DNA from 3 places in the Streptomyces sp. 840.1 genome. Region 2 is predicted to be linked to each of the others. Evidence: riboswitches for the same ligand, from Rfam matches in the RefSeq annotation. Region 2 holds a riboswitch; each other region holds the start of a gene.
The links. Region 2 has a riboswitch for cobalamin ahead of EDD93_RS24200 ((2Fe-2S) ferredoxin domain-containing protein). Riboswitches for the same ligand answer to the same signal wherever they lie in the genome.
Positions count from the first base shown of each region.

Region 1: another riboswitch for cobalamin. It lies ahead of EDD93_RS31300 (ABC transporter substrate-binding protein); the one in region 2 lies ahead of EDD93_RS24200 ((2Fe-2S) ferredoxin domain-containing protein).
Region 3: another riboswitch for cobalamin. It lies ahead of EDD93_RS34540 (CbtB-domain containing protein); the one in region 2 lies ahead of EDD93_RS24200 ((2Fe-2S) ferredoxin domain-containing protein).

Region 1 covers NZ_RJUU01000002.1:1,168,916-1,178,615, reverse strand. The annotation lists gene EDD93_RS31320 (IclR family transcriptional regulator) at 37-837, opposite strand; gene EDD93_RS31315 (PRC and DUF2382 domain-containing protein) at 1,245-2,282, shown strand; gene EDD93_RS31310 (ABC transporter ATP-binding protein) at 2,371-3,156, opposite strand; gene EDD93_RS31305 (iron ABC transporter permease) at 3,153-4,244, opposite strand; gene EDD93_RS31300 (ABC transporter substrate-binding protein) at 4,241-5,308, opposite strand; cobalamin riboswitch at 5,344-5,532, opposite strand; gene EDD93_RS31295 (beta-ketoacyl synthase) at 5,607-6,830, opposite strand; gene EDD93_RS31290 (acyl carrier protein) at 6,827-7,087, opposite strand; gene EDD93_RS39755 (hypothetical protein) at 7,183-7,323, opposite strand; gene EDD93_RS31285 (acyl-CoA dehydrogenase) at 7,356-9,263, opposite strand; gene EDD93_RS31280 (beta-ketoacyl synthase) at 9,332-9,700, opposite strand, start outside.
Region 2 covers NZ_RJUU01000001.1:5,276,211-5,285,910, forward strand. The annotation lists gene EDD93_RS24185 (hypothetical protein) at 1-1,899, shown strand, start outside; gene EDD93_RS24190 (pPIWI_RE module domain-containing protein) at 1,932-4,700, shown strand; gene EDD93_RS24195 (deoxynucleoside kinase) at 5,215-5,880, shown strand; cobalamin riboswitch at 5,990-6,112, shown strand; gene EDD93_RS24200 ((2Fe-2S) ferredoxin domain-containing protein) at 6,174-6,566, shown strand; gene EDD93_RS24205 ((2Fe-2S)-binding protein) at 6,563-7,258, shown strand; gene EDD93_RS24210 (ABC transporter ATP-binding protein) at 7,439-8,239, opposite strand; gene EDD93_RS24215 (iron ABC transporter permease) at 8,236-9,327, opposite strand; gene EDD93_RS24220 (ABC transporter substrate-binding protein) at 9,324-9,700, opposite strand, start outside.
Region 3 covers NZ_RJUU01000003.1:463,138-472,837, forward strand. The annotation lists gene EDD93_RS34500 (NAD(P)/FAD-dependent oxidoreductase) at 1-510, opposite strand, end outside; gene EDD93_RS34505 (SRPBCC family protein) at 628-1,086, opposite strand; partial or broken gene EDD93_RS40575 (plasmid stabilization protein) at 1,385-1,471, opposite strand; gene EDD93_RS34515 (DUF2945 domain-containing protein) at 1,517-1,741, opposite strand; gene EDD93_RS34520 (pirin family protein) at 2,168-3,133, opposite strand; gene EDD93_RS34525 (tetratricopeptide repeat protein) at 3,276-3,632, shown strand; gene EDD93_RS34530 (GNAT family N-acetyltransferase) at 3,745-4,251, shown strand; gene EDD93_RS34535 (CbtA family protein) at 4,339-5,112, opposite strand; gene EDD93_RS34540 (CbtB-domain containing protein) at 5,142-5,357, opposite strand; adenosylcobalamin (AdoCbl) riboswitch at 5,360-5,509, opposite strand; gene EDD93_RS34545 (histidine phosphatase family protein) at 5,621-6,205, shown strand; gene EDD93_RS34550 (family 16 glycosylhydrolase) at 6,401-7,303, shown strand; gene EDD93_RS34555 (RidA family protein) at 7,464-7,883, opposite strand; gene EDD93_RS34560 (sorbosone dehydrogenase family protein) at 8,015-9,139, opposite strand; gene EDD93_RS34565 (NAD(P)/FAD-dependent oxidoreductase) at 9,365-9,700, opposite strand, start outside.

The sequences.
Region 1 (9,700 bases), on a different contig from region 2:
CAGGGGAGGCCGCGGCCGGGGAGGTTGTTGGGTGGCTCAGCCGCCGAGGGCGGCGGTGATCTCCGTCGCGCCGGCGCGTACCAGCGTCACGAGGGTGTCGGCGGCCCGGTCCACGCGGTGGGACGGGCCGATGACGGTGAGGGAGGCGGGGACACCGTCGCCCTGGAAGACGGGTGCGGAGACCGCGGTGACGGCTTCGTCGTACTCGCCGTGGCTGATGCAGTACCCGTCGGCGCGGACCTGTGCGTAGCAGGTGAGCAGGGCGTCCAGGTCGGTGATGGTGCGGTCGTTGAAGCGGGTGAGTCCGGTGGCGCCGAACATCTGCCGGATCTCGCGCTCGGGGTGGTAGGCGAAGATGGCGTGTCCGGACGCTCCGGCGTGGCCGGGCATGACGGCGCCGATGATCGCCGTGTAGCGGACGGGTCCGGTGCCGTCGACGGCGGCTTCGCAGCGGTAGCTGCCGCCGTGGGGGACGTTGAGGACGATGCTCTCGCCGGTCTCGCGAAGGAGCCGGGCGAGTATCGGCCGGGAGATCGAGGAGAGCACTCCGCTGTGCTCGCTCACCCTGGCCAGCCGGGACAGTGCCGGTCCTGGGCGGTAGCGGCGGCTGTTGTCGTCGCAGAGCAGGAAGCCCCGCGCGCTCAGGGTGGTGAGCAGCCGCTGGACGACGGCCTTGTCCCAGCCGTGGTGGCGGGCCAGTTCGCTGACGCCCCATTCGGGCCGCTGCTCGGTGAAGGTCAGCAGGACGAGCAGGGCCCGGTCGACGGTCTGCAGCACTCCGGGGGCCTGCTGTCCGTCGCGGGCGGGGGTGGTGGTGTCCGTGCCGCGCTCAGCCATGGGCCGGGCCTCCTTCGTGCGCTTCGTCCAGCTGTCGGTGCGGAAATCGCAACGCCGTTGCGATTTCTGGCGAAAGAATGGTGCCGCGCCCAGCGGGTGTCAAGGGTTTGCCGGAAATTCGCCGCGCGGCGGGAACGGCCTGCTCAGCGGCGGTTACCGAAGACGGCGCGCCGGTGACCCGCCGGGCGGGCCGCGTCCGCCCGGCCGTTCACTCGATTGGCCTAACTCGGTGACGGGGCCCACAGCGGCGTCGCACGGGGCCTGCGCCCACCCGCCGGGGTTACGGCGCCCCGCCCCCGCCGGCCGGGAAGTTGCAGCGTCCATCCGGGTGAGGCGCGATGGAATCCGGACGCGCCTCACCTGCTGGACCCACCTACAGGACGCGCCCGAGCTAGGAGGAATCGGTCATGGGAGCCGCTGACGGTTTCACGGATTCCGGAGAGCTCGACGGCCTGACGGTGTACGACACCGCGGGCGAGAAGATCGGCAACGTGGGCCGGGTGTATGTCGACGACAGCACCGGCCGACCGGACTGGATCACGGTGAAGACCGGCCTGTTCGGTATGAAGGAAAGTTTCGTGCCTCTCGCCGGAGCCCGTCGCGTGGGCTCCGACCTGCACATCTCCCATCCGAAGGACCGCGTCAAGGAAGCCCCCAGGGTGGACGCGGACGCTCACCTCTCCGTCTCCGAGGAGGAGGAGCTCTACCGGCACTACGGCCTGACCCGGAACACCGGCGGCAAGCTCGGTGACCGTTCCGGGGCCGCCGGCACAACCGGTGCGCCGACCACGTCCGGGACCGGCACCATGGGCGCGGCCGGAGCGGGCGCGGCCGCCGGAGCAGGAGCCGGGGCCGGGGCCATGGGCGCGGCCGGCACGTCGCGCGGGAAGGCCTCCGGCACCGCGGGCGCGGCAGCGGGCGCGGGCACCGGCAAGCACCGGGACGCCGAGACCTCCGGTACGGCCCGTCCGCTGGTCGGAGCCGGAGCGGGCCCAGAACGGTCCGCCTCCGCCGGCCTGGACGGCAAGGAGGAACTCATCCGCTCCGAGGAACAGCTGCGTATCGGCACCGAGGAGTACGAGAGCGGCAAGGCCCGGCTGCACAAGTACGTCGTCACCGAGAACGTCACCAGGACGGTCCCCGTGTCGCACGAAGAGGTCCGGGTGGTGCGTGAGCCGCTCCAGCCCGGCGACAAGGCGGCCCGCTCGGACATCAACGAGCAGGACGTCGAGGTCACCCTGCACGCCGAACGCGCCACGATGCGGAAGGAGACCGTGCCGGTCGAGCGGGTGCGGATGGAGACCAAGAAGGTGACCGAACAGAAGGAAGTCTCCGCGGAACTGCGCAAGGAGCAGATCGACTACGCGGACGGCATGACCAAGGACGGAAAGGACATGGGCGGCAAGGACGCCGGCGGCGAGTTCGGTCAGGGACGGCGCCGCTGACCCCCGCGCACCGCGCCGGACCGGCCGTACCGGACAGGAGCGAGGGGCGGACCCGCGTCACGGGGGTCCGCCCTCTCGTGTCCCCGCGTCAGGGCCTCCCCGGGCGAAAGCGCACCGAGGGCCGCCCCGCCGGGCCGTCCGGGGTCACGACGGCCCCGACCCGGTAGACGGCGGCGATGAGCTCCTGGGTGATCACCTCGGCAGGCGTGCCGGCCGCGACCACCCGGCCGCCGTCCAGCACCACGATCCGGTCGCAGAACATCGCGGCCAGGTTGAGGTCGTGCAGGGCGATGACGGCGGTCAGCGGCAGCGAGGCCACCAGGGACAGCAGTTCCAGCTGGTGCTGGATGTCCAGGTGGTTCGTCGGCTCGTCCAGCAGCAGCTCGCGCGGCTGCTGGGCCAGCGCGCGGGCGATCTGGACGCGCTGGCGTTCGCCGCCGGAGAGGGTGTGCCAGGACTGGTCCCGGCGGCCGGTGAGACCGGTCCGCTCCAGGGCCTCGGCCACCGCGCTCTCGTCCTCGGCCGTCGGCGCCGACCAGGCGCGGCGGTGCGGGATGCGGCCCAGGCGTACGACGTCCACGACGCTCAGCTCGACCTGGGTGAGCGAGTGCTGGTCGACCACGGCGACCCGCCGGGCGACCGTGCGGCGGCCGATCCGGGCCAGCGGGTCGTCGTCGAGGGTGACCGTGCCCGCGTCCGGCGCGAGGACCCCGGCCAGTATCCGCAGCAGGGTCGACTTCCCCGAGCCGTTCGGGCCGATGAGGCCGACGGTGGCACCGGGCGGCGGGGTCAGCGAGACCCCGTCCAGGATGAGGCGGCCGCCCGCCTCGCGGCTGACCCGGTCGGCCCGCAGCCCGCGGCCGGGCGCGCTCACGCGGCCCGCCGGGTGCGGTAGAGGACGAGTACGAAGGCGGGCACCCCGATCAGGGCGGTGACGACGCCCACCGGAACCTCCTGCGGATCGAGGACGGTGCGCGCGAGGGTGTCCACCCAGACCAGGAACACGGCCCCGGCGAGCGCGGTGACGGGCAGCAGTCTGCGGTGCCCGGAGCCGGCGAGCGCGCGGGCCGCGTGCGGCAGCACCAGGCCGACGAAGCCGATGGCGCCGGCCGAGCTGACAAGGGCGGCGGTCAGCAGCGCGGTCGCGCAGAGCAGCACGATCCGGGTGCGCCCGACGTGGACGCCGAGGGTGGCGGCCGCGTCCTGCCCGAAGGCGAAGGCGTCGAGCGTACGGGCGTGGCCCAGGCAGATCACGAGGGTCACGGCCAGCACGGCGGAGCAGGTCCACACATCGCTCCAGCCGACGCCGCCGAGCGAGCCGAGCAGCCAGAACAGCACCCCGCGGGTCTGCTCGGCGTCGGCGGCGGTCATCACGACGAAGGAGGTCAGCGCGGAGAACAGTTGCATGGCCGCGACCCCCGACAGGACCACCCGGTCGGTGCTGCCGCCGAGGGTGTGGCTCAGCAGGAGGACCAGCGCGAAGGAGCAGAGTGCCCCGATGAACGCGCCGGCCGACAGGGACACCGCTCCCCCGCCGACCCCGAGGACGACGACCACGACCGCGCCGGTCGACGCCCCGGAGGAGACGCCGAGGACGAACGGGTCCGCGAGCGGGTTGCGCAGGAGCGACTGCATGACGGTGCCGCAGACCGCGAGCCCGGCGCCGCAGACGGCGGCGAGCAGGGTCCTCGGCATGCGCAGGTTCCAGATGATGCCGTCCCGGATCGGGCTGAGCGGCGAATCCCCGAGCCCCAGGTGGGCCGCCACCGTGTCCCGGACGTCTCCGACGGAGATCCGGGCCGGGCCGATGGTGACGGCCACGGCGACGGACAGGACCAGGAGCAGCAGGCCGCCGGCCCACAGGAGTCCCCCGCCGATGCCCCGGACACCGCCATGTCCGCGCTCACCGGCGGCGAAGGGCCCGTGTCCGGTCGCCCGCGTGGCACGTTCGGTGTCCGTCACCCCGCGAGCCCGAAGGTGCGCAGCCCGGCGGCGACCCGCTCCACGCCCTCGACCGTGCGGATCGACGGGTTCATGGCCTGTCCGCTGAGCAGCACGTAGCGCTTGTGCCGTACGGCGTCCATGTTCTTCGTTGCGGGATTGGACTCCAGGAACGCGATCTTCCGCGAGGCGCTCTCGGCGGTCTGCGACTTGCGGGTCAGGTCACCGATGACCAGCACGTCCGGGTTGCGGTCGGCGACCGTCTCCCAGTTGATCTGCGGCCATTCCTCATGCGTGTCGTCGAAGACGTTCTTCGCGCCCAGCTCCCGGGTGATGACGCCGGGCGCCCCGCAACAGCCGGCCAGGTACGGGGACTCGGAGTTGGCGAACCAGTACATCAGGGTGGCGCCGGAGGCGTCGATGCCGTCGGTCGCCTTCCGTACCCGGGCGGTCAGCTCCGCGACGAGCTTCTCGCCGCGCTCCGGGACACCGAACACCTTGGCCATGTCGCGTACTTCGCGGTAGACGCTGTCCATGGTCAGTGCTCCGGTCCTGACTCCGTCGCCGTCCTTGCTGTTGTCCTTGGCGGTGCAGTCGGCGGGCGAGACGTAGGTGGGGACGCCCAGTTCCTCGAACTGTTCCCGGGGGGCGACGCCGCCCTTGGCGAGCGTCGACTCGAAGGACGCGCTGACGAAGTCGGGCTCCTGGTCGAGGACCTTCTCGGACGAGGGGCGGTTCTCGGAGATCCGGGGGATGCCGGCGTTGGCCTTCTCCAGGCCCTTCATCACCGGGTCGGTCCAGGTGGCGGTGGCGGCGAGCCGGCCGGCGAGGCCGAGCGAGAGCAGGATCTCGGTGGAGCCCTGGTCGACCGGGACGGCGCGGCGCGGGGCCGCTCGCACGGTGACGGTGTGCCCGCAGTTCTTCAGGGTCACCGGATAGCCGTCGGCCCCGGCGGGCCCGTCGGCGGAGCTGTCACCGCCTGTTCCGCAGGCGGTCAGCAGGAGTGTTCCGGCCGTGAGCAGGGCGGCGGAGCGGGCATGGCCGGCTATGAGCGGCACGAAGTACCTCGGCGTCTCTGGGCCCATGCGCGGGGCCCGGTGTACGGAGTTCCGCGAACCGGTGCCGGACCGCGGGTGCCAGCAGGTCTTCGGACTCGGGTTCGTACGGTCGGGGCGCCTTCCCGGGGACCCGTAGGTCTCCCAGTGGCTGCTGGCCCCGCCCGTCCCCCTCACCGCTGCGCGTCAGTTCCGGATTCGCACCGGATTCCCTGACCCCTACGTGGAGTTCGACTGGCCCAGGCACGCTACCACGCGGGTCCGCGCAGCTCAGCGAAGGTGCCGCGGGCGGACCGGGCCCGCCCGGCCCGGTCCGCCCGCCGCGTCCTCAGGGCCGCAGGAGTGCGGCCACGGCGTTGTGCCCGCCGAACCCGAAGGAGTGGCTGAGGGCCCGCCGCACGGGCAGCGCCCGTGGCCGCTTGGTCACGCAGTCGATGTCGAACCCGGGCGCGGGCGCGTCCAGGTTGGCGACCGGCGGGACGATCCCGCGCTGGAGCGTCAGGATCGTCAGCCCCGCCTCGATCGCTCCGGCCGCTCCCATGCAGTGGCCGAGCACGCCCTTGGGCGCGGTGACGGGCGGCCGGTGCGGGAAGACCCGGCCGATCAGGGCGGCTTCGGCCGCGTCGTTGCGCGGGGTCGCCGTGCCGTGCGCGTTGATGTGCTCGACGTCCCCGGCCTGCCAGCCCGCGTCGCGCAGCGCGGCCTCGACGGCCGCCTGGGCGATGCGGCCGTCGGGGTGCGGGCTGGTGGGGTGGTGGGCGTCGGTGGTGGCGCCGGTGCCCGCGAGCAGCGCGCGTGGCTCGGCGCCCCGTGCCTCGGCGTCGGCCGCGCGCTCCAGCACCATGACGGCGGCGCCCTCCCCCATGACGAGCCCGGCCCGGTCGGCCGCGAAGGGCCGGCTGAGCCGGGACAGGTCCCGGTCCGCGAGGGCGGCCGCGCCGGATCTGGCGAATCCCGTCATGGCGATCGGGAAGAGGGTCGATTCGGTGGCTCCCGCGATCGCCAGGTCGCACTGTCCGGTGACGAGCAGGTCCCGGGCCACGGACAGTGCGGTGATCCCGGACGAGCAGGCGGTACAGGGCGCCAGGCTGGGGCCCGTCGCGCTCATCTCGATCGCGATCTCCGCCGCGGGCATGTTCGGGATGGTGAGCAGGATCCCGGACGGCGAGGTCGCCTCGGGCCCGCGCCGCTCCAGCACCAGGGCCTGATCGGTGAGGCCGGCGGACCCGCCGCTGCTGGTGCCGACGACGACCGCGACCCGGCTGCCGTCCCAGCCGCCCGGGTCGAGTCCCGCGTCGCAGACCGCCTCCCGCGCGGCCAGTACCGCGAACTTGGTGTACCTGCCCATGCGGAAGGCGGTACGGCGGCCGATCGCGGCGTCCAGGTCGATGCCGTCGACCGTGCAGGCGAAGTCGATCGCGCATCCCGCGAGCTCGGGGACGGTGCGGGCCGGGCTGACCCCGGCGCACACCCCGTCCCAGGTGGACTCGGTGTCGTTGCCGACCGGGGTGATCATTCCCAGTCCGGTGACAGCGATGGCCGGCATCTTCATCGGGCCGTGCTCACCGGCGCCTCGTCGCGGGCCGCGGCGCGGAGGTACTCCGTGAGCCCGGCGAGGCTGGTGTCCCGGTGCAGCGTGCCCGGGTCGAGCTCGACGCCGACGGCCTCCCTGATGACGACGGCGAACTCGGCGACTGCCAGGGAGTCCATGTCCAGGCTGTCCATCGTGGATTCGGGGAGAATCTCGGCCACAGGCACCCTGAAGGTACGGCTGAGTACCTCGGTGATCGTGGGGTGAATCGCGCTCATGGTCTTCCTCTCCATCATGCCCGTCCGGCGGGGGTGTCCCGGGGCGGTTCCTCGCACCACCCCGACGCCGGAGTAACTGAGCAGCGTCCCTCCAGTTACGCCTTGCGGCGAACCGATTCGCCTGCGGGCGTCCCCGCCCCCGTGCACCAGCGCGAGAGCACGGCCGCGGTGCCCCAGAAGGCCAGCAGTACGACACCGACGCCGACGCCCTGTACCGCGTCGGCCGCGCGCCGCACGCCCTGTCCAGCCGCCCGCTCCGCCGCGCCCCTCACCGCCCGGCCCCGGCGGGTGCCGGGGACCCGGCCTTGTGCCAGGAAGCCCCCGGGTCGTCGTACGCCTCGGCGTAGCGGGCTCCGGCGATGGGCCAGTCGGCGAGCACCTCCTCCGGCAGCGCGAAGGAGTCGGCGAGCTCGGGCAGGTGGGCCGCCACCGCGGTGACGAGTCGCTCGGTGCGCTCCGTCAGGTCCTCGACCTGGCCGGCCGTGAGGTGGCCGGCGACGAGCAGGTCCCCGCTGTAATGCTGGACCAGGCGCAGCGCGAACAGCAGGGCCAGCTCGGTCAGCCGCTCGCGGGCGGGCCCCTCGGGCAGGCCGTCGACCGCGTCCGCGTACGCCTCGGCCGCCTGCCGGCAGGCATGCGCCTCGACTCCGCGCAGCGCGGGCCCGGACCCCTCGTTCCACCGCCGCAGCGGACCGCCGTGCGGGGCCCGTGCCATGCGGACGCGGGAACGGGCGAACTGGATCCGCTCCACGTGGGCCAGGAGCCGGCCGAGGAAGCGGAGGTCGTCCAGGTCGCCGGGCTGCGGGCCCGCGGCCGCGGTGCCCCAGGCCTCCGGGGCGTCGGGCATCGCGGAGATGACCATCTCGGACGCGGCCTTGGCGTGGATGGCCATGTTGTCGCCCTCGGCGGTGATGGCACCCTCCACCGCGGTGACGAGTTCGCTCATGCCGTTGTTCTCCAGCAGGCCCTGGGCGCCGCACCGTTCCCGGCATTCGACGATCACGGACCGGGCCTGCCAGGTGATCCAGCCCTTGGCGACGTCGACCAGCCGCCCGGCCGCCTCGCGCTCCGGCTCCGGTCCGTGCGCCGCCGCCTCCCAGCGGTCCAGGGCCCGTCGGTGCAGCAGGCTCATCGCGAAGACGGTGGCCATGGCCTCGGCGAGCGGGCCGTGGTGGCTGCGGTGGGCGATCACCGGCAGCGGCGGCAGCGCGCGGCCCCCGGAGACGTACCGGTGGCCGGAGTAGCGGACCGCGATGGCGAGCGTGGCGCGGGCGGAGCCGATCGCGCTCGCGCTCATGCAGATGCGGCCCGTGGTGACGCGGCCGATGGAGGCGAGGAACCGGCGTCTGCGGCCGGCGGTGCCGCTGCGGAACACTCCGTCGTCGTCGACCCGTCCCTGCCGGCCGCCGAGCAGCGCCTCGCGCCCCACGAACACCTGGTCGAAAGAGGTCAGGCAGTGGTCGACGGGGCTGCCCATCCGGGCCGGAAGCCTGCGGATCCGCACCCCGGGCATGGCGTGCGAGGAGTCGGTGAGCGGCACCAGCAGCAGGAAGACCCCCTGGTCGGTGCCCCCCACGAGCAGTCGGGCGGCGACGAGTCCGCTCTTGGGGCCGCCGGCCGGGCTGGTGTTGGGCATGAACTTCTGCGCGCCCAAGTGCGGGGTATGCAGCACGAATCCGTCCCGGGCGGGGTCGTAGGTGGCCGTGGTCTCGACCGCGGCGGCGTCGTTGCCGTGCGCCACCTCCGTACAGAGAAACGTTCCGATGCGCCGCATCGCGAGGAAGTCCGACAGGTCGCGGGAGCGGTCGTCGTCGTGGTCCAGGAGGCTGCCGAGGAAGAGGTTGTAGTGGATTCCCGCGACGGTGGCGAGCGAGGTGTCCACCGGGGCGAGCCATTCGTGCAGCGCGGCCAGGGCGCGCGGGTCGGCCGCCAGCCTGGCGCCGCTGTCCAGCGTGCTGTTGAGGGTGCGCAGCCGTGCGTGGGCGAGGGCGAGCCGTTCGTCGGGGGTGGGGCCGGGCAGGGGCCCGGCGGGCCGGCGGAACGGGTCGGTGGCGATGAGCCGCTGCCAGAAGCCGTGCTCCCGGCGGGCGTCGGTGCCCAGGAGCACCGAGGTGAGCCGGTCCGTGGTCCGCTCCGGGCCGGCGGTCAGCACGGGGCCGTCGATCGTTGTGGTCATACGACAGGAACGATCAAGAATCGGCCAGGACACCCGAATTCTGGCAATCGCGGCTCTTTACTTCCTGTTCAGCGGGGTGCCGGGGCCCGCTGGAAGGCGAGGGCCACGTTGTGGCCGCCGAATCCGAAGGAGTGGCTGAGCGCCCGCTCGACGCGCTGTCTGCGGGGTTCCTTGGTCACGCAGTCGAGTCCGGAGTCCGCCGGCGGGGCGTCGAGGTTGGCGATCGGCGGGACGAGGCCGTGTTCCAGGGTCAGTACGGTGGCCACCGCCTCGATCGCACCGCCCGCCGCGAGGGTGTGCCCGATGACGCCCTTGGGCGCGGTCACCGAGGGGCGGTGCGGGAAGACCCGGGCGATCAGCGCGCCCTCCATGGCGTCGTTGAGCGGGGTGGAGGTGCCGTGGGCGTTGATGTGGTCCACCTCGCAGGCGGTCCAGCC
Region 2 (9,700 bases):
GTCGCTGGGTACGAGCTGCGCAAGTGGGTGCGGACGGGCTACTTCAGCGCCTGGACGCTCCAGTTGGGGCTCCTCGACGAACGCTACGAACACCCCTACGACAGCGGTCCGGACCACCCTCACCACGCCCCCCGCGAGGCTCTCGGGAAACTGCTCGACGCGTTCCGGGACAACCCCTTCGGTGACCGTCACCGCAGGACGGAGGAGGACTTCAGCCGGCTGACCGCCCTCCTCAACGAACTGCTCCACACCGGCAACCCGGAGAACACCCGGCGCCGCCTCACCGAGGTCATGGACGAGGTCTTCTCCATCGACTCGAAGTACATGGCCGCCCGGCAGCGGAAGTACCAAGAGGCGTACGCCGAGTGGCGGCGCGAGGAGGAACAGGAGGGGAAGCGCGGACACCGCAGGAAGCCCAAGCCTCCGCCCCAGACTCCCGAGGAGTGGCGGAAGCAACTCGCGGAGCGCTTCGAGTTCACACTGTTGCTCAGCGCCCTCGAACCGCGGCTCGCCATGATCAACGCCATGTGGCCCCGCGTCGAGGCTGCCCTCAGCCTGGGCTTCAACACGATGTACCGCCGGCCGCTCGACTACGGTCCGATGGTGCCCGAGGCCCCGATGGGCAATGTGCTCGGCTTCCAGTTCCGGGTCCCGGGTGAGGATAAGGGCGGAGTCCGCAGTGGCGAACTGACCTTCTTCCGGTGCAGCGGCGTCGGACGTGAGCTGCTGCGCACCATCCCCTATCTCACCTCCGTCGACGGCAGGCCCGGTGCCCACTTGCTGCTCATGTCGGGCAGCAGCTGGGCGGGCGCGTCCAGCCGCTACCACGTCTGCGTCCCGGTCGGTGTGGTCATCGAACCGCCGGCCGAGGTGACCGAACGCATCGCCGACGGGAGCTCCATGCGCTTCGAGTTCATCGACGACGGCGACGAGAAACTGCGCATGTCGGGAACCCATCCGGACGACCGCCCGGAGAAGTTGCGCCGTATCGCGTGCCATCTGGGTGAGGGCGGAGACGAGTACGAGGTCACTGAAGGTGGTCCGCTCCAGCAGGAGTTGCTCTCTCTTCCTCCAGGGCGCGACCAGATCCTTCTGCTGGTCGGCAGCTATGCCGAGGCACGTGTGGTGGCCGACACACTGCACAACCTCAACGTTCGCTGGCACAGCAAGGTGCTGTGCCTGGTGTCGGACGACGAGGAGATCACCGCGGAGGACGAGGCGCCGTCCGCCTACCACGCCCGATCACTGCGCCGGGGCGACGTCGAGCACCTGAAGGACCTCGAAGCGGACATCCTGGTGGCGCCCCTGCTCGCGCTGGAACGCGGCCACAACATCCTCAACGAGGACGACGAGGCGGCCATCGGCACGGTCTACTTCCTGGCACGCCCCCATCCGCACCCAGAGGACCTCCACCTGGCCGTCAACGCCGTCAACGACTGGGTCGTCCGCGCCGTCACCGGCGGTGACTTCGCCACCCTGGTACGGGGACAACCCACCGTCGAGGAAGGAGCGGAGGAGTTCCACCGCCTCGCCCGTTCGTACTGGTACCAGGTACTCGCCCGTTCGATGGCGTGGAGCCGTCTCGACGATGATGTACGGAAACAGGTCACCTGGGACATGCTGGTCCTGTTGTGGCAGGTGATCGGGCGACTGGTACGCGGTGGCGTACCGGCCCGGGTGGTCTTCGTCGACGCCGCCTTCGCCCCCAACCGCGGCGCCGTACCGGCGCGGCCCGACACCCCCGAATCCAGTCTGCTGCACAGCGTCCTCGCCGTCCTGGACCCGTACTTCGACGGCGGCACGAAGACCGCGGAGGAGCAGTTCATCGTCCGCGCCCTGTACGCGCCACTGCGCAGCATGCTCACCCGCCTGCTCGCCACCGTACCCGCCCACCCGTAAGCGCCGAACCCCCTGTCCCAGGAGGTAATTCCGTGTACCACCACATTCGCGTCACGGCCTATGAACCTGACCCGCTCCACGGACCCTGGCGGGAGGAGATGAAAGTGCTGCGGCTCGGCGAGGACCTGCACGCCGAGCTCACCGGGATGCATGCCGAGGCGGGCAAGAACTCCGTCCACCCCCACCGGCTCCCCGTGCGCAGGTTCAACTCCCTGCTCCAGGCGATGGCGCCAGGCGTCATCGCGACCGGCCGCAACGCCGGGACGGATGGCCGTCTGCCGTGGCTCTACGCGCGGGAAGCCGTCCCGCCGGACGTGCTGGCCCCGGTGGTAGGAGCTTGGGCGGCGGGCATGCACCGGGAGGACGACGACTCGGAGGGCGCCGATTTCGAGGAGAGGCTCCGCTCTGGTGACCCGACCGAGACGGTACGTCTGCCCCACTGGGAGACAGAATCGGTCGACCTCGCCGAGAGCGTGCTCTCGGCGGGCGGAACCGCCGAACCCGCCGCGCGACTCTACAGCCTGCTGCCCGAGTGGATCGCCTTCCGGCTGGCCGCCCGGACGTTCCGCACGGGCGGCACCACACTCCACTTCCGCGTTGAGAGCTCGGGTGACGGCGCGCGGCTTGTCTCCTGGCCGCCTCAGCGATACGAGCGCCGACGGCAGACCTGGTACTACTCGGCCTGCCTCGCCATCACCGTCCACACCGTGCCGTTCGCTCCGCGGTTCCGCGTCCATGTGTCCACCCAGGTACGCCGGTGGGCCACCCGACTGGACGCACGCCCCCACCAGCTCGGCGGTACGACCGTCCTGCTCGACGCTCCACTGCCGTGGCCGGAAGGGCCGGACCGGGGCCACCGGCTGATGGTGAACACACTGGGCTACGACCGGCGGTCGAAGGAACTGGCATGGCGCCGGCACAGTCCCGCACCGCTTGTGCCCGAGCTGGACATCGTGCGCAACTATCCCCGGCCCGAAGCGCTCTTCTCCGACCCTGAACGCTGGATCAACGGTTCCGGGGACGTGGCCGCCGGCATCGTCTACCACCCGTCGATCGGCCCGCACGAGGTCGGACCCGGGCTGATGCCACAGGAGCGGGCGGATCTGGACGCCTGGGTCGAGGAAGGGCTGCGTCCCCTGCTGACCCGGGTCCCCGACCTCACGCGCGTCTCCCGGAGCAACACACCCTCCCTGCTGCCCCGTTCCGGCGCCGGACGCGTCCCGGGCGTCCGCGACGCCCAGCTAGCTCTGCAGCGGCGGGCGGCGCTGACACGCGCACTGAACGGCCGCCCCCTGGAGATCGACGTCTTCTGGCAGTCCCCGGAAACCCGTGCGGCGCTGCTCGCCGAGCTGCCCAAGCTCATTGGTCTTCCCGCCGGGCAACAAGTGCCGTCGGCCGACGGGGAGACCTGGCAGTGGCAGTGCGAGGGGGTCGATATCCGCGTCCGGGCCCGGCCCGCGGGACTCTTGGCCGACGCACTGCCGACCACCCGAGCCCGCGGGCGCCTCAGGGCCGTCCGGTTGGCCGAGGCCATTGAAGTGCGCTGCGGGCTCGTGGCGGACCGGGGGCGCCCGCTTCTCGGCGGGGCCGGAGTCGTGATCACGGAGATCGCCGGCAAGGAGCGCTTCGCTGCCGTCCCGGACTCCGACCCCAAGCACGCGCTGCGCATCGCCTGGGCACGGCAGGGACGGCTGACCCAGTTCGTGAACTCGCCCGACGACACCGACAGCGCTCTGGAACACCGGGCCCGGTGGACCTGGCTGGACGCCTTCCGGCAGCTGGGCGCGATCAGCCCGCCCGCCCACCGGGTGGGAGCCGGCATTCCGGGCGACCTTCAGTACGCGGCGCTCTGGCTCGTACGCCACACCAGGAAGGGGCCCACGCGATGCCCCGTCCACCGGCTGGTGGCGGTGCGGGTGCGCCTCGGGGACGGACCGGGCGTCATCGAGGGGTGGGACGCAGAACGAGCCGAATGGGTGCCGTATCCGAAGCTGTTGCTGCTGCTCTCCCAGGCACGGGAACCGGCGGCGAGTGGCGGGAAGGAGACCGGCACGGGGAAGCTCGTCGAGGACTCGGCAGCCCCGGGAGGATCCCGGCCCGCTGCCCGCCCGGGCGTGGAGCAGGACAGGCAGCGGGAGACCGAGCGGCAGATCCGGGCACTGCTCTTCCAGCTCCGCGACCGCCCGACGCTGCTGCTGGCGGACGCCGGTAATCTGCGCCAGTGCTGGCCTGGCCTGCGCAACGGTGCACTGGACCGCGACACGCTCGGCTTCGGGGCCGAACCCGCCCAGCGGCACACGCTCTACGGCCACGACCTGCGGGTGCTGCTCGTACGGGACGCTAACGCCCGGGGTGAGGTGGCGGAGTGGTACGCCCACGATACCGAGGACGGGGTCGGCTTCGCCGAGGGTGTGTGGGGGACGGCGGATACGGAGGGCCGTGTCTTCGCGAGTACGGCCTCGAAGCCGCACACGGTGGTGAAACTGCCGAAGGGGCTCATGAAGCTGGTGCCCACGGCACAGGGCCGGACAGCGCCCGGGAAGACCGCGTGGAACCCCGGGCAACTGGAGATCACCGTGCTCGGCTGTCTGTCGGAGAAGGCGCTGACGGATTCGGGGCGTGCGGGTGACCCGCCCGACTGGCCGGCGGAGTGGGCGACGCTCACGCACCAGCTGCGCTACCACGACGATTATCCACCGCTCGCCCGGCCTCTCCCGCTGCACTGGGCGCGTCTCGCCGGTGAGTACGTACTTCCGGTGGCTGGAACGAAGTCAGCGGGGAGTACGTCATCCGCTTCCTGAGCGAGGTGCCGCCTGCATGGGGTGTCCCAAACGATCGACGCTGATAAGGATCAATGCTTCCCTCGTGTGAGCATCGAAGCCTGAACCTGACCACGGGGACGGCATCTGGTGCACTCCTTGCTGGGATCACTGGGCGTCCGCCGTGACGCTCGTTTGACGCTCCCAGCGCATGGTGGCCCCAAGACGGAGACGAGACGGACCTGACCTGGGGTTTTCTCTGAGTTCACCCGGGTGACGTGCTTCCGATGACGCACCATGTGGAGTGCGTGGCGATTCTGGAGCCGGTGAAGAAGGAGGACTCACCTGCCGTTTCGCTTGTGCGCGCCAGGTACGGTGTCCGCGTTGCGGGCGATATCCAGACACTGAAGCGGTGCTCGCGAGGCTCGTTCCGATGGCGTGCCAGGGGCCTCTTCCCGCCGTCCCCTGTCGGGCAGCGAGCATCGACGGGGCCGGCATCACGCTCCGCACCCTGTGCACTCCCTCCGGCATGGGCAGCTCCCGGAAAGATTGAGGTATGGCAGTGATCTGCGTCGGCGGCATGATCGGGATCGGCAAGACGAGTGTCGCCGAACTGATCGCCAAGGAACTTGGGAGCAAGGTCTTCTACGAGAGCGTGGAGGACAATCCGATCCTGCCGCTCTTCTACACGGCCGGCCCCGAAGAGATAGAGGCGAGGCGGTACCCCTTCCTCCTCCAGCTCTACTTCCTGCAGACGCGTTTCGCCGCGATCAAGGACGCGTACAAGCAGGACGACAACGTTCTCGACCGCTCCATCTACGAGGACTGGTACTTCGCCAAGGTCAACCACGACCTCGGCAGGATCAGTTCCCTGGAGATGCGGGTGTACGAGGGGCTGCTCGCGGAGATGATGCGCGAGATCGACGGCCTGCCCTACCGCAAGGCACCCGATCTCATGGTGTACCTGCGGGCGGACTTCGAGACGGTTCTGCACCGCATCGGGCTGCGGGGACGCGACTTCGAACAGGACCGGAGTCTCGTCGGGTACTACCGGACGCTGTGGTCGGGGTACGACGACTGGGTGCGCGAGCACTACCGCGCCAGTGACGTCCTCGTGGTCGACATGAACGACACCGACGTGGTCAACAGTCCCGAGGACGCGGAGCGCGTGGTCCGGGAAGTCACAGACGCCCTGGCACTGGCGAGGTCACGGCGCGCCTGATGCCGCCCGGTGGCCGGACACGACGGTGTCCCGGTACGCCGTCCGGCCGGGCTCCCGTCGCCGTGGGGCGGGTGACATGATGGGCGGCGGACATGGGCGACGGCGGCCCGAGGAAACCGGTGGGAATCCGGTGCGGTACCGCCACTGTGATCGGCGAGCGGATCCCGACGCGCCACTGCCCCGCGAGGGCGGGAAGGCCGGGACGAGCACGGACCCGAGAGCCAGGAGACTCACGCTGTCGCCTCCTCGAATGACCCCGGGGCGGAACTCCCCGGCTAGAGGGAGGATGCGGCATGCCTGAGCGGCCCGCCGACAAGAACGCGCCGACGCCGGACCGGGCGGTCCCCTGCCGGGTGGTGGTGTGCCGCGACTGCTGCTGCGGCACGGCCAAGGTGCGGGGCGATCACGCCGCGCAGACCGCGCGGTTGCGGGAGATCGCCCCGGTGCGGACATCCGAGTGCCTGGACCTCTGCGAGCAGGCCAACGTCATCGTCGTACAGCCCTCGGCCGTCGGACGGGCGGCAGGGGCCCGGCCGGTCTGGCTCGGCCTGGTCAACGACCCCGATGCCACCGAGGACATAGCGGACTGGGTGCGGGCCGGCGGGCCGGGTGTCGCGGACCGTCCCGGGATCCTCGACCTCTATCTGATCGACCCGCCGCGCCGCGTCGGGACGGCGATCTCATGACCAACGGTTGGGGCGCGGCGGACGCGGTACCGGCCCACGAGGTCGTCGGGGCGCTGCGCGACGTGGCGCGGATGGGCGGATTCTTCGACCTGGACACGGCCCAGGGGCCCGGGTCCGGTGAAGGAGGGCTCACCGGGGAAGGGTTCGCCGCGCGGGCCAGGACTGTCAATGAACGCTACGACACCGCCGAGGCCCGCGTCGGAGTCTCCATCGCCCATCTCGGGCTCGCGGCACGCCTGTGGTCACCGGTTCTCGCCTGCGCGCTGTTGCACGGGATCGTGCCGGAGACGGCCACCGTGGAGTGGGCCGGTGACAGTCCGACGCTGCGGCTGGCCGAGCCCCGGGGCAGCCGTGCTCCGCAGTCGACGTCGTCGCTCGCCGATGCCGTCCGCGCTCAGGCGGACGGCGTCCTGGAGGGTGTCGAGCGGGGTCTTCCGGTGAAGGTGGCTCCCCGCCTGCTCGCGGGCAACTCGGCTTCCGCGCTGGTCGGTTCGGCGGCGCAGCTGCTGAGGTCCCGGCCCGGCCTGCGGGCACCGCTGACCGGGCTGACGAGGGAACTCCTCCAGACGGGGCGGCTGCTGGGCACGGGTGAGGTCACCGGCCCCGAGCTGACGTTCCGGCGGCGGAGCTGCTGTCTGTACTACCGGGCCCTGAACGGCTCGAAGTGCGGTGACTGCTGCCTGGCCCGGTGACCGGAGCGGAGCGGAGCGGAGCAGGCCGTCGGGGCCCGGCCCGCCCGTTTCCGAACGCGTCCGGGATCTGCTCACCGCGACGCAGGCAGCCCGCGTCGCGGTGAGTCCGGCGTCCCGGATCCGCCGCCGCAGGCCGGCTCGTACCCCGGTACCGGCGTCCAGCTGACCGAGGGCGCCCGGTCACCGGTTCGCGTCGGGCACAGGTGCGTCCGCCGGCAGGAACGTCACCTGGGGACGGCCCGTGCGAGGATGCACCGCGACCTCGGCGGTCACCTCGTAGACCTCCGCGAGCAGGCGCGGAGTGAGTACCTCGTGCGGCGCTCCGGAAGCGACGACACCGCCGTCGCACAGAACGAACAGGCGATCGCAGTAGTACGCGGCCAGGTTGAGGTCGTGCAGGGCGACGAGGACCGTCGCGGGCAGTCTGCGCAGTACGGTCAGGATCTCCAACTGGTGCCGGATGTCCAGGTGGTTGGTCGGTTCGTCCAGGACGAGCAGCGACGGCTCCTGGGCCAGAGCACGGGCGATCAGAACCCGTTGGCGCTCGCCGCCGGAGAGCCGGTCGAAGGCGCGGTCGGCCAGGGGGACGGCGTCGACCGAGGTGAGTGCCGCCTCGATCAGCGCGGCGTCCTGCGTCGTGTCGCCCGACAGCAGTCGCTTGTGCGGGGCGCGGCCCATCGCGACGACCTCACGCACGCTCAGATCGAGGCCGGAGGGAGCGTCCTGCACCACTGCGGCCAGGGTGCGTGCCAGTTGGCGCGGTGGCAGTGACCAGGCGTCTTCGCCGTCGACGCGGACCGTTCCGGCTGCCGGCCGCAGTATCCGGTAGACGGCGCGCAGCAGGCTGGACTTGCCGCTGCCGTTCGGTCCGACGAGGCCGATCGTCTCCCCGGGGCGGGCCGTGAGCGTGACGTCGTGGACCAGCCGCCGTGCCCCGGCCGTGAGCGTGACGCCCTCGACGCGCAGTTCGGCCGCCGTCATGCCGTGCCTCCCGCGTTCTTACGGGCGTCGCGTCGCATCAGCCACAGGAAGAAGGGCCCCCCGCACAGGGCGGTGAGGACCCCGACCGGCATCTCCTGCGGTGCCGCTACGGTCCGTGCCGCGATGTCCGCCAGGACCAGGAAGGACGCACCCCCGAGCGCGGCGGCGGGCAGCACCCGCCGGTGGTCGCCGCCGACGAGGAGCCGCACGGTGTGCGGCAGCATCAGTCCGACGAAACCGATCGGTCCGGCCGAGGCCACCAGCACCCCGGTGACCAGCGAGACGAGCACGAACATCCGGGCCCGGAACCGGGCGACGTCCAGGCCCATGGTGGCGGCGGCCTCCTCGCCGGCGAGCAGCAGGTTCAGGTTCGGGGACTGCACCATGAGGACGGCGATGCCGAGCAGCAGCGCCAGGCCCGGCAGCCACAGCGAACCCCAGGACACGCCGCCCAGGCCGCCCAGCGTCCAGGCGAGGACGGTGCGTGCCTCGTTGCCGTTGTCCGTCGTCAGGAGCATCAGGTTCAACAGCGCGCTGAGCACTGACGCCACCGCGACCCCGGCCAGGATGAGCCGCAGCGAGGTGATGCGGCCGCCGGTACGGGCGGCGGCGTAGACGAGCACGAGTGCGCCCAGTGCCCCGGCGAACGCGGCCGCCGACAGGGACACCGTCCCGAAGAAGCTCACCCCGAACACGATCACCGAGACCGCGCCGAGCGAGGCGCCGGAGGACACTCCGAGGAGGTACGGCTCGGCGAGCGGATTGCGCACCAGAGCCTGCAACGCCGTGCCGACGACGGCGAGACCCGCGCCGGTGACCGCGCCGAGCAGGACGCGGGGCCCGCGCACGTCGAGGACGATCGTCTCCCGCGCTCGGCTCCAGGTGGGTTCCGTCCAGTCGGCGCCGAGCGCGTGCGTGACGATGCCCCACACCTGGCCGGGCGGCACGTGCACCGAGCCGAAAGCGAGTCCCGCGGTCAAGCAGGCGGCCAGGAGCACGGTGAGCCCGACCAGGGTGAGCGCGAACGCGGCCCGGCGGCGCGGCTTCACCAGGGCGGTGTTCTCGGCGTCCGTGGTGGACGCGGTCACTTGAAGCTGTCCGGGTGCAGTCCGCGCGCCAGGTCGCCCACCGCGTCCGCCGAGCGGACGCCGACGAGGGTGTCGGTCAGCGGCAGCACCACGAAACGCCTGTTCTTGATCGCGGGCACATCGGCGAGGGCCGGCTGGGAGAGCAGGAACTTCTTCTTCTGCGCGACGCCGGTGCCCGCGTAGTCGTAGATGGCGATGACGTCGGGCTTGCGGTCGACGACCTGCTCCCAGGAGACGTCGCCGAACACGTCGTCCAGGTCGGAGAAGACGTTCCTGCCGCCTGCCAGTCTGATCAGTTCGTTGCCCAGGCCCTTGCCACCGGCCGTGAAGGCGGACTTGTCGCCGCTGTCGTAGACGAACACGGAGACGTCAC
Region 3 (9,700 bases), on a different contig from region 2:
CAGAATCATGCTGCGCGCCAGCCGCAGTCCCCCGGCCGCACGCAGCCGGCCTGCCAGCGTGACCATGCCGCGTACCGGCGGAAAGGGCGTGAAGAGGGTGCTCAGAATATCCTCGCCGACCCGGTCCCAGAGATCGCAGAGGTCGCTCCACGCCCTGCCGTCCCCCGGGGCGGCCCGGTCGAGCCCGTCGGCCGTCACCCGCCGGTCGCGGTCGAGGATCGCGCAGGAGCCGTCGAGCAGCGGGTGGGCCAGCACGTGAGGTGCGTGGGACCAGCGAAGGCCCTCCTTGGCGAGGTCGAGTCCGTTCAGCACCGGCGAAGCCGCCGCCAGCGGATAGAACGAGCTGAACAAGTCGTTCACGAACTCGGGATGCACACCGCGGTCGCTGCGCACCGCCCCTCCTGGGGTTTCCTGCGCTTCGAACACCTCGACCGTCCAGCCCGCGTCCGCGAGCAGATTGGCCGCCACCAGGCCATTGGGACCGGCTCCGATCACCACCGCGTCGGCCATGCGTCGTCCCCTTCGTCATGTCCGTCGGCGCGCGGATCGTGTCGTCCGTCCCGCGTCGCGTCGTGGCCGTGTCGTCAGTTGGAACTCACGGTTTTCCCAGGTCACCGTTTTCCCAGGTCACCCCGTGCGGACGCCGTGGGCGTCGGCCTCGGCGTCGACCACCTTGGCGAGCCGCTCCAGCATCGCGCGGTGGCGGAGCTGGAGCACGGCGTCGAACACGGCGTTGTGCAGAACGCCACCGAGCCCCCGCAACGGATGCTCATCGAGGATGACCAGTGTTCCCTCGCCCCACGGGCGGATGTCGAAGGCGATCCTCGCGGTCCCCATGGGCCCACTGAACACCTCGAGTTCGAGAGCACCCGGCCGCTCGAGCCGCCGTACGGTAGTGCGCCCTTCGAACTCCTTCGGCCCCAGGCGCAGGGTGTAGGCGATAGAAGATCCCAGACTCGGCCAATTCCCCTCAGCGGGACGCGAGTCCGATGTTCCTACCACCCATTCCGCGTACTGCTCGGGCTGTTCCAGCACGGCCCACAGGGCCGAGGGCGGGTGGTTGATGAGCTGATGGCGGACAGCCATGAACGCCTCCACGCACGCAAATGGATGAGTGGCAAGGGCTGAATCGGACACTTATCACTCTAGTTGCCATTGGATGTACCAACATGTCGGCGATGAGTCTTCATCGGTCTCGCCGTCCCTCCGGGGCCGGCGCCCCGTGGGCCGGCATTCGCTCGGAGCGGGCGCCGGCTGGCCGTCGGTCGGGGGCGAGCCGGCCTGGGGCCATAACTCACGTCATGTGTTCCCTCGGTCACGGGAACGAGACCGGGTTCGACTGATATATCCCCTGAGCGGCCCCGCCCCAGGCGTAACCAGCCCTTCAACGGCCGACGGCCTTGAGCAGCTCCTCCTTGTTCATCGTGGAGCGGCCCCCGATGTTCTTCTTCTCGGCCTCTTCGTACCGCTGGCCCTTCGGGCGGCCCCGGACCCCGCCGGCCCGCGCTGCCGCCGCTTACGACCCGTCGTTCTTCCGGCGCAGCGACTCGGGCTTGTGCACGGCCGTCCTGCCCGTCTTGTCGCTCTCGACCTCGTACTGGGGATCGTCCTTCGACGCAGCCACGGTTCGGCCGGCGGCCTTGGTGCGCCGGTCAACCTTCCTCGTGACAGAGCCCTCGACCGTCTTCCCGTGGCTCTTCCATTCGACGTCGTCCCCTGCGGAGAGCTTCTTCTTGGTCATGGAAGGCGTCCCTCTCTCAAGGATCGTGGTTCCGCGGCCCGCCAGGCGATTCACTGACGTCGGGGCGGTAGACCAGGGCAGCATGAGTGGGCGAGATGGCTGACACCGAATACCTGGAGTACGCGCGGTGAGTGGCAGCAGCGAGTAGCCCTGTTCCATGACCGGGTCAGGCACCTCTCACCGGACATCGTGACACCGCGGGAGACGGGGCGCACCCCCACTGCACAACGGGCCCGTCAGCTGCCGGACGACGAGTTCCACAGGGCCGAGCAACAGGAGCGGGAGCCGGAGAGCGCTGGTCGGGCAGGGCAGGCACCGCCCTAGGAATCGACCTACCGGAGGCGCAACTGCGCCCCTCCGCCGTACTGGCGGGGGGCCGCAGCCGGCGCACACGACTAAGACCGTCGGAGAACACATCCCTCCAGGTCAGCGCACCCGTCCCCGCGGTTTCAGCGCCACCGGCGGCAGTGCGGGAGCAGACAGCCGGTCGCCGTCGTAGCCGTGCACCTCACCGAAGCGGGAGCCCTCCGCCCACGCCTGCCGGGCCTCCTCGATCTCCTCGTGGGAACGCCCCACGAAGTTCCACCACATGACGATCTCCTCCTCGAAGGGCTCACCGCCCACGAGCATCAGACCGGCGTCGGACTCCGCGCGCAGCGGGAGTTCGGTGCGGCCGCAGCCGAGGTAGAGCATCGAACCCGGCAGGACGGGTACGCCGTCGACCTCCGCCTCGCCGGACATCGACAGCACCGCGTACTCGAAGTCGGGGTCGAGCGGGAGGCGGGCCTCGGCGCCCCGGCGCAGCGCCAGGTCGGCGCCGACGATCGGGGTGTACGCGGTGCCGGGCGAGAGCGCACCGTCGAGTTCGCCGAGGATCACCGTGGCGGTGAGGCCGGGGGCCGTGACCGTCGGCAGGTCCGTGTGGTGCTGGAAGTGCGGCTCGGCGTCGCGGTGGGCGTCGGGGAGCGCGACCCAGAGCTGTGCGCCGTGCAGCAGAGCGGCGTGCGGCCTGGGGCTCTCCTCGGAGTGGCTGATCGCCCGGCCCGAGGTCATCAGGCCGAGTTCGTACGGGCGGATCGTCGCCAGGCTGCCGAGGCTGTCGCGGTGCAGGACCTCGCCCTCGTGCAGCCAGCTGACGGTCTGCAGGCCCATGTGGGGGTGGGGCGGCACCTGCATCCCGGGCTCGTCGGTGATGTCGTCGGGGCCGTAGTGGTCCACGAAGGCCCAGGCACCGACCATGCGGCGGCCGAGGTTGGGCAGCAGTCTGCGCACCTCGGTGGACTCCCCGAGCTTCACCCGACGCGGGGTGAGGAGTTCGCGTACGGGTTCGGCGACGACGAAGCCGCGCCCTCCGCAGACGGAGGGAACTGCCTGGCGATCGAGATTGCTCATGGCGCTCAACCTATTCCCGTACGGGCCCGGTCCGACGGCACCCACGCCGAATATTTAGTGGAATGTTAAACCACCTTGGAGTGTTGTGACCATCGACGCAGCCGGGACGGGCCCGGCGGCGAGCCTCGACCGAGGAGGACGAATGAGCGACACCTACTACGAGTTCGGTACCGCAGCCGAGCGGTGGGAGCGCGCGCAGTTCTTCTTCGAATCGAAGGAGTACCTGGTGGCGGCCCGGATCCTGGGCGGGCTGGTCGAGGAGGTGCCGGAGCAGGTCGCGCCGCGCCTGCTGCTGGCGAGGGCCTACTACCACTCGGCGCGGCTCGGCCGGGCCGAGACGGAACTGCGGGCGGTACTGGAGCTCGACCCCGTGGAGCACTACGCCCGGCTGATGCTCGGCCGCACGCTGGAGCGCCAGGGGCGGCAGACCGAGGCGGCGACACACCTGCGGGTGGCGGCCGCGCTGGCCGGGGACTTCACCCCGGCGGGCGGCGCGTGACCGCAGGTCGACCGGGGGTGCCTGCGGCGGGTGGGACATGCGGTACGGGCGGGCGTTCACCGGGAGATATCCGGGTGCGGCCCGCCCGCACCGCGTGATAGTCCACTGCGTCATGACCGTTATCGATACCCCGCGCCTCCTGCTCCGCGCGATGAGCGCATCCGACGTCGAGCACGTGGTGGAGGGCCGGCCACCGGAAGGCGTCCGGTGGGCGGCCGGATACCCCTCCCAGGGCGAGCGGGCGGCGGCCACGCGCGTCCTGCGCGCCATTGCCGAGACCGGGGATCCGGCTCCGTTCGGCTCGTACGAGATACGGCTCGGCAAGGACGGGCCGGTGATCGGCGGGCTCGGGTTCCACGGGGTTCCCGACGAGGCCGGGCACGTCACGATCGGCTACGGGCTCGTGCCCTCGGTCCAGGGCATGGGGTACGCCTCCGAGGCGCTCCGCGCGCTGCTGCGGTTCGCCCGCGGCCTGGGCGTCGTCTGCGTGCACGGGGACACCGACCTCGACAACGTCGCGTCCCAGCGCGTCATGACGGCCGCAGGCATGCGCCTGGTGCGTGAGGACTCCCTGCTGAAGCACTACCGCGTGGACTGGGACGGTCCCGCCGGGCGGTGACGCGAGCCGGCCCGTGACGCGGCGGAACCCGCGAGGACTCACCTCGCGGGTTCCGGCGCTGCACGGGCCCGACGGCGCGTGGGCGGGTCAGCCCGCCGCGGCCGCGGCGCGTTCCGCTGTTGTGCCGCCTGCACGGGCAGGCTGCGCCCTCGGCACCAGCAGCCGTTCGGTGAGGTAGCCGAAGAGCAGCCCGAAAGTGGTCCACAGCGTGACCTGGACCGCGAGCGTGGCCAGCCTGAACTGCCACAGCAGGGTGGCCGGGAAGCCCTTTCCGACCTCGTTGAACGAGGGCAGGAAGACGTACGCGAGACCGATGAGCAGGACGTATCCGGCCCCTGCGGCGATCGTCGCGTTCCAGGCGCCCAGGCGGGGTGCCAGCCGCCTGCCGAGGATGACGGCGGCGACGGCCAGCAGCACGCTGAGGGCGACCATCAGGAAGAACAGTGCCGTGCGTCTGCCGATGGTGTCGGGGTTGCCGACGGCCGGCGGATTCGCCGGGTACTTCAGGAACGGCACGACGTACACGGCCAGCAGGGCCGCGCCCGCGATCAGCGCCGCGGTGGCGCGCGGACCGAAGCGGCCCATCCGGCCGAGCGCGTAACAGAAGACGAGTGCGGCGATGCCGCCGATGGCCACGCCGAAGACGACTACGCCGGTGGCGAGGCCCGCGGTGGACTGCATGGTGCGGCTGACGAGTTCCTCGCCGCCACCGTGGTCGTGGCTGTGCGCCTCCTCCAGGGCGATGGCGGCGTCCACCCGGGACTCGCCGAGGAAGTAGGCGACGGCCAGCGCGAGCGCGCCCGCGACGAGGCCGGCCAGCATGCCGCGGACCAGCAGAGCTCTGACAGATATGGAGTTCATGAGGGATTCCCCTGGATCAGCCCGGTGGGTCAGTGGCAGGGGAAACCGAGCAGGTGACGGCCGTCGTGGACCCACTCGTGCACGCCCGCGCCCGAGATGACGGAGGTGGCGCCCTGCTCGGCGCCGACGAAGTAGAGCAGGATCAGCATGAGGATGCCGAAGAAGACCGCCCAAGGGGCGATGGCCTTCAGTGAGATGGGAGTGATGGCGGGTGCGCCGGTGGCGGGGGCAGCAGTCTGTGCCATGGCAGAACCTCCTGTGGGAACACGCGTCCCGATCGTGGTGCCTGAGACGAAGGTGCTGGGTCTGACTTCCCCGCACAGGTACGGGTTCACAGTGGCGCGACCGTGCCGGATTCTCACCGGACTTCCGTCACACCCTCGTCGTGTGGTCGCGACCATACCGCCTGGGCGTGGGCGCCGCCATGGTGCGGTCCGGGCGTCCGGGAAGCCCTGATGCCATGGTGTGGTCGGGCAAGTGGCCACCGTTCAGGGAGTTGAGGGCAGCAATGACGGTACGGGTGATGTTGATCTCACCGGCGATGAACGCGGCGCTGCGCGAGGCCCGGTTCGCCGGTGACGCGCCGCTCGACGACTCCGGACTCCGGCAGGCGCGGGCCGCCGCACCCGCCGTGCCATCGGCGGCCAGGCGCATGCGCGGCCCGTCCATGCGCTGCACCGCGACCGCGGACGCACTGGGGCTCCGGTCCGAACCCGAACCCGCCCTGCGGGACTGGGAGATGGGCCGCTGGTCCGGCGCCCGGCTGGCCGAGGTGAGCACGGCCGAGCCGGACGGGGTGGCCGCCTGGCTGAGCGACCCGGCCGCCGCGCCGCACGGGGGTGAGTCCCTGCTGGAACTGTGCACGCGGGTGGGCTCGTGGCTCGACTCCCCGCACGGAAGCGACGACGGGCGGGTGCTGGCGGTGGCCGAGCCCGCCGTGATCCGCGCCGCGACGGTCCACGCACTGGACCTCCCGCCGCAGGCCTTCTGGCGGCTGGACGTCGCCCCGTTGACCGTCACGGAGCTCAGCGGCAGGTCGGGGCGGTGGAACCTGCGCTGCGGCCGGCCGCTCCCGGCGGAACCGGAGAGCTGACGAACGCGCCGACGGGGCGGCGGCCCGGTGCGTGCAAGAACTGTGGTCTGCCAAGAGCCTTGACACGCTCTTGGTTCACTTCTTAAATCACGAAGTGAACTAAGGCCTCAACTCCCCCACGTGGCCGCCATGCCCCCACTTGTCATATGCATGGTGAGTCACATTTCCTCCGTCCCGTACGGAAAGGAAATTCACATGAGCTCCCCCCACCTGACCAGGCGCCTCCTGGTCTCCGCACTCTCGGTACTCGCCCTCGTCTCCGCCACCTCCGGCCTCGCCTCCGGCGCCCCCATGCCGTCTCCGGCCTCGAAGGGATCCGTCACCACGCAGGCGTCCACCGCCGCCGCGACGTTCACCGACGACTTCGACGGAGCCGCAGGTTCCGCCGTTGACGGCGGTAAGTGGCAGATCGAGACCGGTGACAACGTCAACAACCACGAGCGGCAGTACTACACGGCCGGGAACAGCAACGCGGCGCTGGACGGCCAGGGCCATCTGGTCATCACCGCGCGCAAGGAGAACCCGAACAACTACCAGTGCTGGTACGGCACCTGTGAGTACACCTCGGCGCGGCTCAACACCTCGGGCAAGTTCACCCAGACCTACGGCCACGTCGAGGCCCGGATGAAGATCCCGCGCGGCCAGGGCATGTGGCCCGCCTTCTGGATGCTCGGCGACGACATCGGACAGGTCGGCTGGCCCAACTCCGGCGAGATCGACATCATGGAGAACGTCGGCTTCGAACCCAACACCGTCCACGGCACCCTGCACGGCCCCGGCTACTCCGGCTCCGCTGGCATCGGCGCCGGCTACAGCCTCCCCGGCGGCCAGGCCTTCGCCGACGACTTCCACACCTTCGCCATCGACTGGGCCCCCGACTCCGTCACGTGGTCCGTCGACGGCAACGTCTACCAGCACCGCACCCCCGCCGACACCGGCGGCAACACCTGGGCCTTCAACAAGCCCTTCTTCCTCATCCTCAACCTCGCCGTCGGCGGCTACTGGCCCGGCGACCCCGACGGCAACACCACCTTCCCCCAGCAACTCGTCGTCGACCACGTCCGCGTCACCACCAGCGACAGCCAGCCCCCGGCCTGAGCGAAACGGTCCCGCCGGGCGGCCGCCCGGCGGGACCGCGTGCGCCGTCTGCGGCACGGCGTGGGCCCTGCCGGCTGCCCTCGGCGCCACCGGGGCCCCACGCCCGGATCACCGGATGCCGGCGCTCGCCCCCTCGAAGGCAAGGATCCGCTGTGCGGCTTCAGCCGCGAGGGGAAGCGGATCGCCGGCCAGCACTCGGCGCCACGGCCAATGCATCGATCTCGACCCGGAAGTCCGGGTGGACCAGGCCGGCCACCCTCACCAAGGAGCAGGCAGGCGGGTTCTTGGCGTCCTGGTACTCGTCCCGCACTGTGCGGAACGCGCCCAGGTCGTCCAGGTCGGTCAGGTAGACCGTCAGTTTGACCACGTGTTCCAGACCTGAGCCTGCTGCCTCCAGCGCGGTGATCAGGTTCGCGTAGACCTGCCGGACCTGGGCCTCGGCATCGTCCTTACCGACCGGATTGCCGTCGCCGTCCAGGGGGACCTGCCCCGAGACGGCGACCATCGCTCCGGTGAAGGCGACCGCGTGGCTGTAGCCGTTGACGGGCGGTGAACCGTTGGGACGTATGAAGTGCTCCATGGCCGCCGATCATGCCACGACCGGAAATCAGCCCCTGCCGGCCGCACCGCGACCGGCGGGGCCGGGACCGCGGTTCGCGGTCCCGGCCCCGCGGGCCTCCCGGCTGTCAGTGTGCGCGGTACCTCATCGGCTCACGCCGGGTCGATGCGCGAGATGCTGCCGCCGATGGCGAGAACATACAGTTCGCCGTCGCCGCCCTCCACGAACGAAATGACCTCGCCGCCCTGGACTCCGAGGTCACCCTCGCCGGTGACCTCGCCGTTCTCGATCTGCAGGGTGCGGATCGTGCCGTCGCAGTAGTCGCTGAACACGTACGTGCCCTTGAGGCCGGCGATGGCATCGCCTCGGTAGACATAGCCGCCGGTGACCGAGCAGCCGAGGCCGCTGCGGTCGTACTCGTGCACCGGCGGCACGTGGTTCGCGGGCTCGGTACCGCCGCGGAAGGGGTGGTTGCCCTCCATCGAGGACCAGCCGTAGTTCTCGCCGCCCTTGCTGGCCGCGGGAGCCCAGTCGATCTCCTCCCAGTCGCTCTGGCCGACGTCGCCGATCAGCAGGTCGCCCGTGCCCGCGTCGAACGAGAACCGCCACGGGTTGCGCAGTCCGTATGCCCAGATCTCGCCCCGCGCCGTCGGGTCGTCCACGAACGGGTTGTCCGCCGGGATGGCGTACGGGTCGCCGCCGCCCGGATCGATCCGCAGAAGCTTGCCGAGCAGCGTGCCGAGGTTCTGGCCGTTGCCGTCCGGGTCGCCGCCCGATCCACCGTCACCGAGGCCGATGTAGAGATAGCCGTCGGGACCGAACATGATGTCGCCGCCGTTGTGGTTCGAGTACGGCTGGGTCTGTGTCAGAACGGTGCGCCGGGTGTCCGGCCGGATCGCGCCGCCCTCCATGGCGAACTCGTCCACGGTGCTCGTGCCTTCGAGGTCCGTGAACGAGATGTAGAAGTGGGCGAAGTCCGGGTCGAACGCGATGCCCAGCAGGCCGCGTTCGCCGTCGATGGTCGTCTCGTCGGAGATGTCCAGGACCGGCTCGCCGATCCCCTGGGCATTCAGAACCCTTACGGTTCCGGCGCGTTCGGCGATCCAGACCGTGCCGTCCGGCCCGGCGGTGCCGGCGGACGGGCTCGTGGCCCGCGCGACTTCGTTGAGGACGACCGACGCCGACTGCTGCGGGGCGGCCGACGCCGTGGCGAGAGCCAGGGACGCGGCGATACAGGCAGCGCCGACGATCGCCGTGATTCTGGTGCGTACTTTCACCGTGGCCTCCTGGAGGCGGTGAGTGGGGGGAGGTTACCCGGCCGCTCGGGACAGAGTCGGCCGGGCATCGCGCTCGCCAGCACGCAACCAGGGGTGGGGAACGGCGTGCCGCTGGCACGCACGAGGATAGAGGGACAGGACCCCCTTGGCCTAGACCACAGGAGGGATGACCCGCTCCGCCCACCGCACCCGCAGGCCTTCGCCGTCCGGCCTCAACTTCCGCCGCTACCCACGGAATGTCTCCAGGAGCCGCAGCCAGATCTCGCTGATCGTCGGGTAGGCGGGTACCGCGTGCCAGAGCCGCTCGATCGGGACTTCCGCGGCGACCGCGATCGTCGCCGAGTGCAGCAGCTCGCCGGTCCCCGGGCCCACGAAGGTGACGCCGAGCAGGATCTCCCGGTCGAGGTCGACGATCATGCGGGCGCGGCCCCGGTAGCCGTCCGCGTACAGCCCGGCACCCGCCACCGCGCCGAGGTCGTGGTCGACGGCCCTGACCCGGTGGCCCGCCTGCTCCGCCTCGGCCAGGGTGAGGCCGACCGAGGCGGCCTCCGGGTCGGTGAA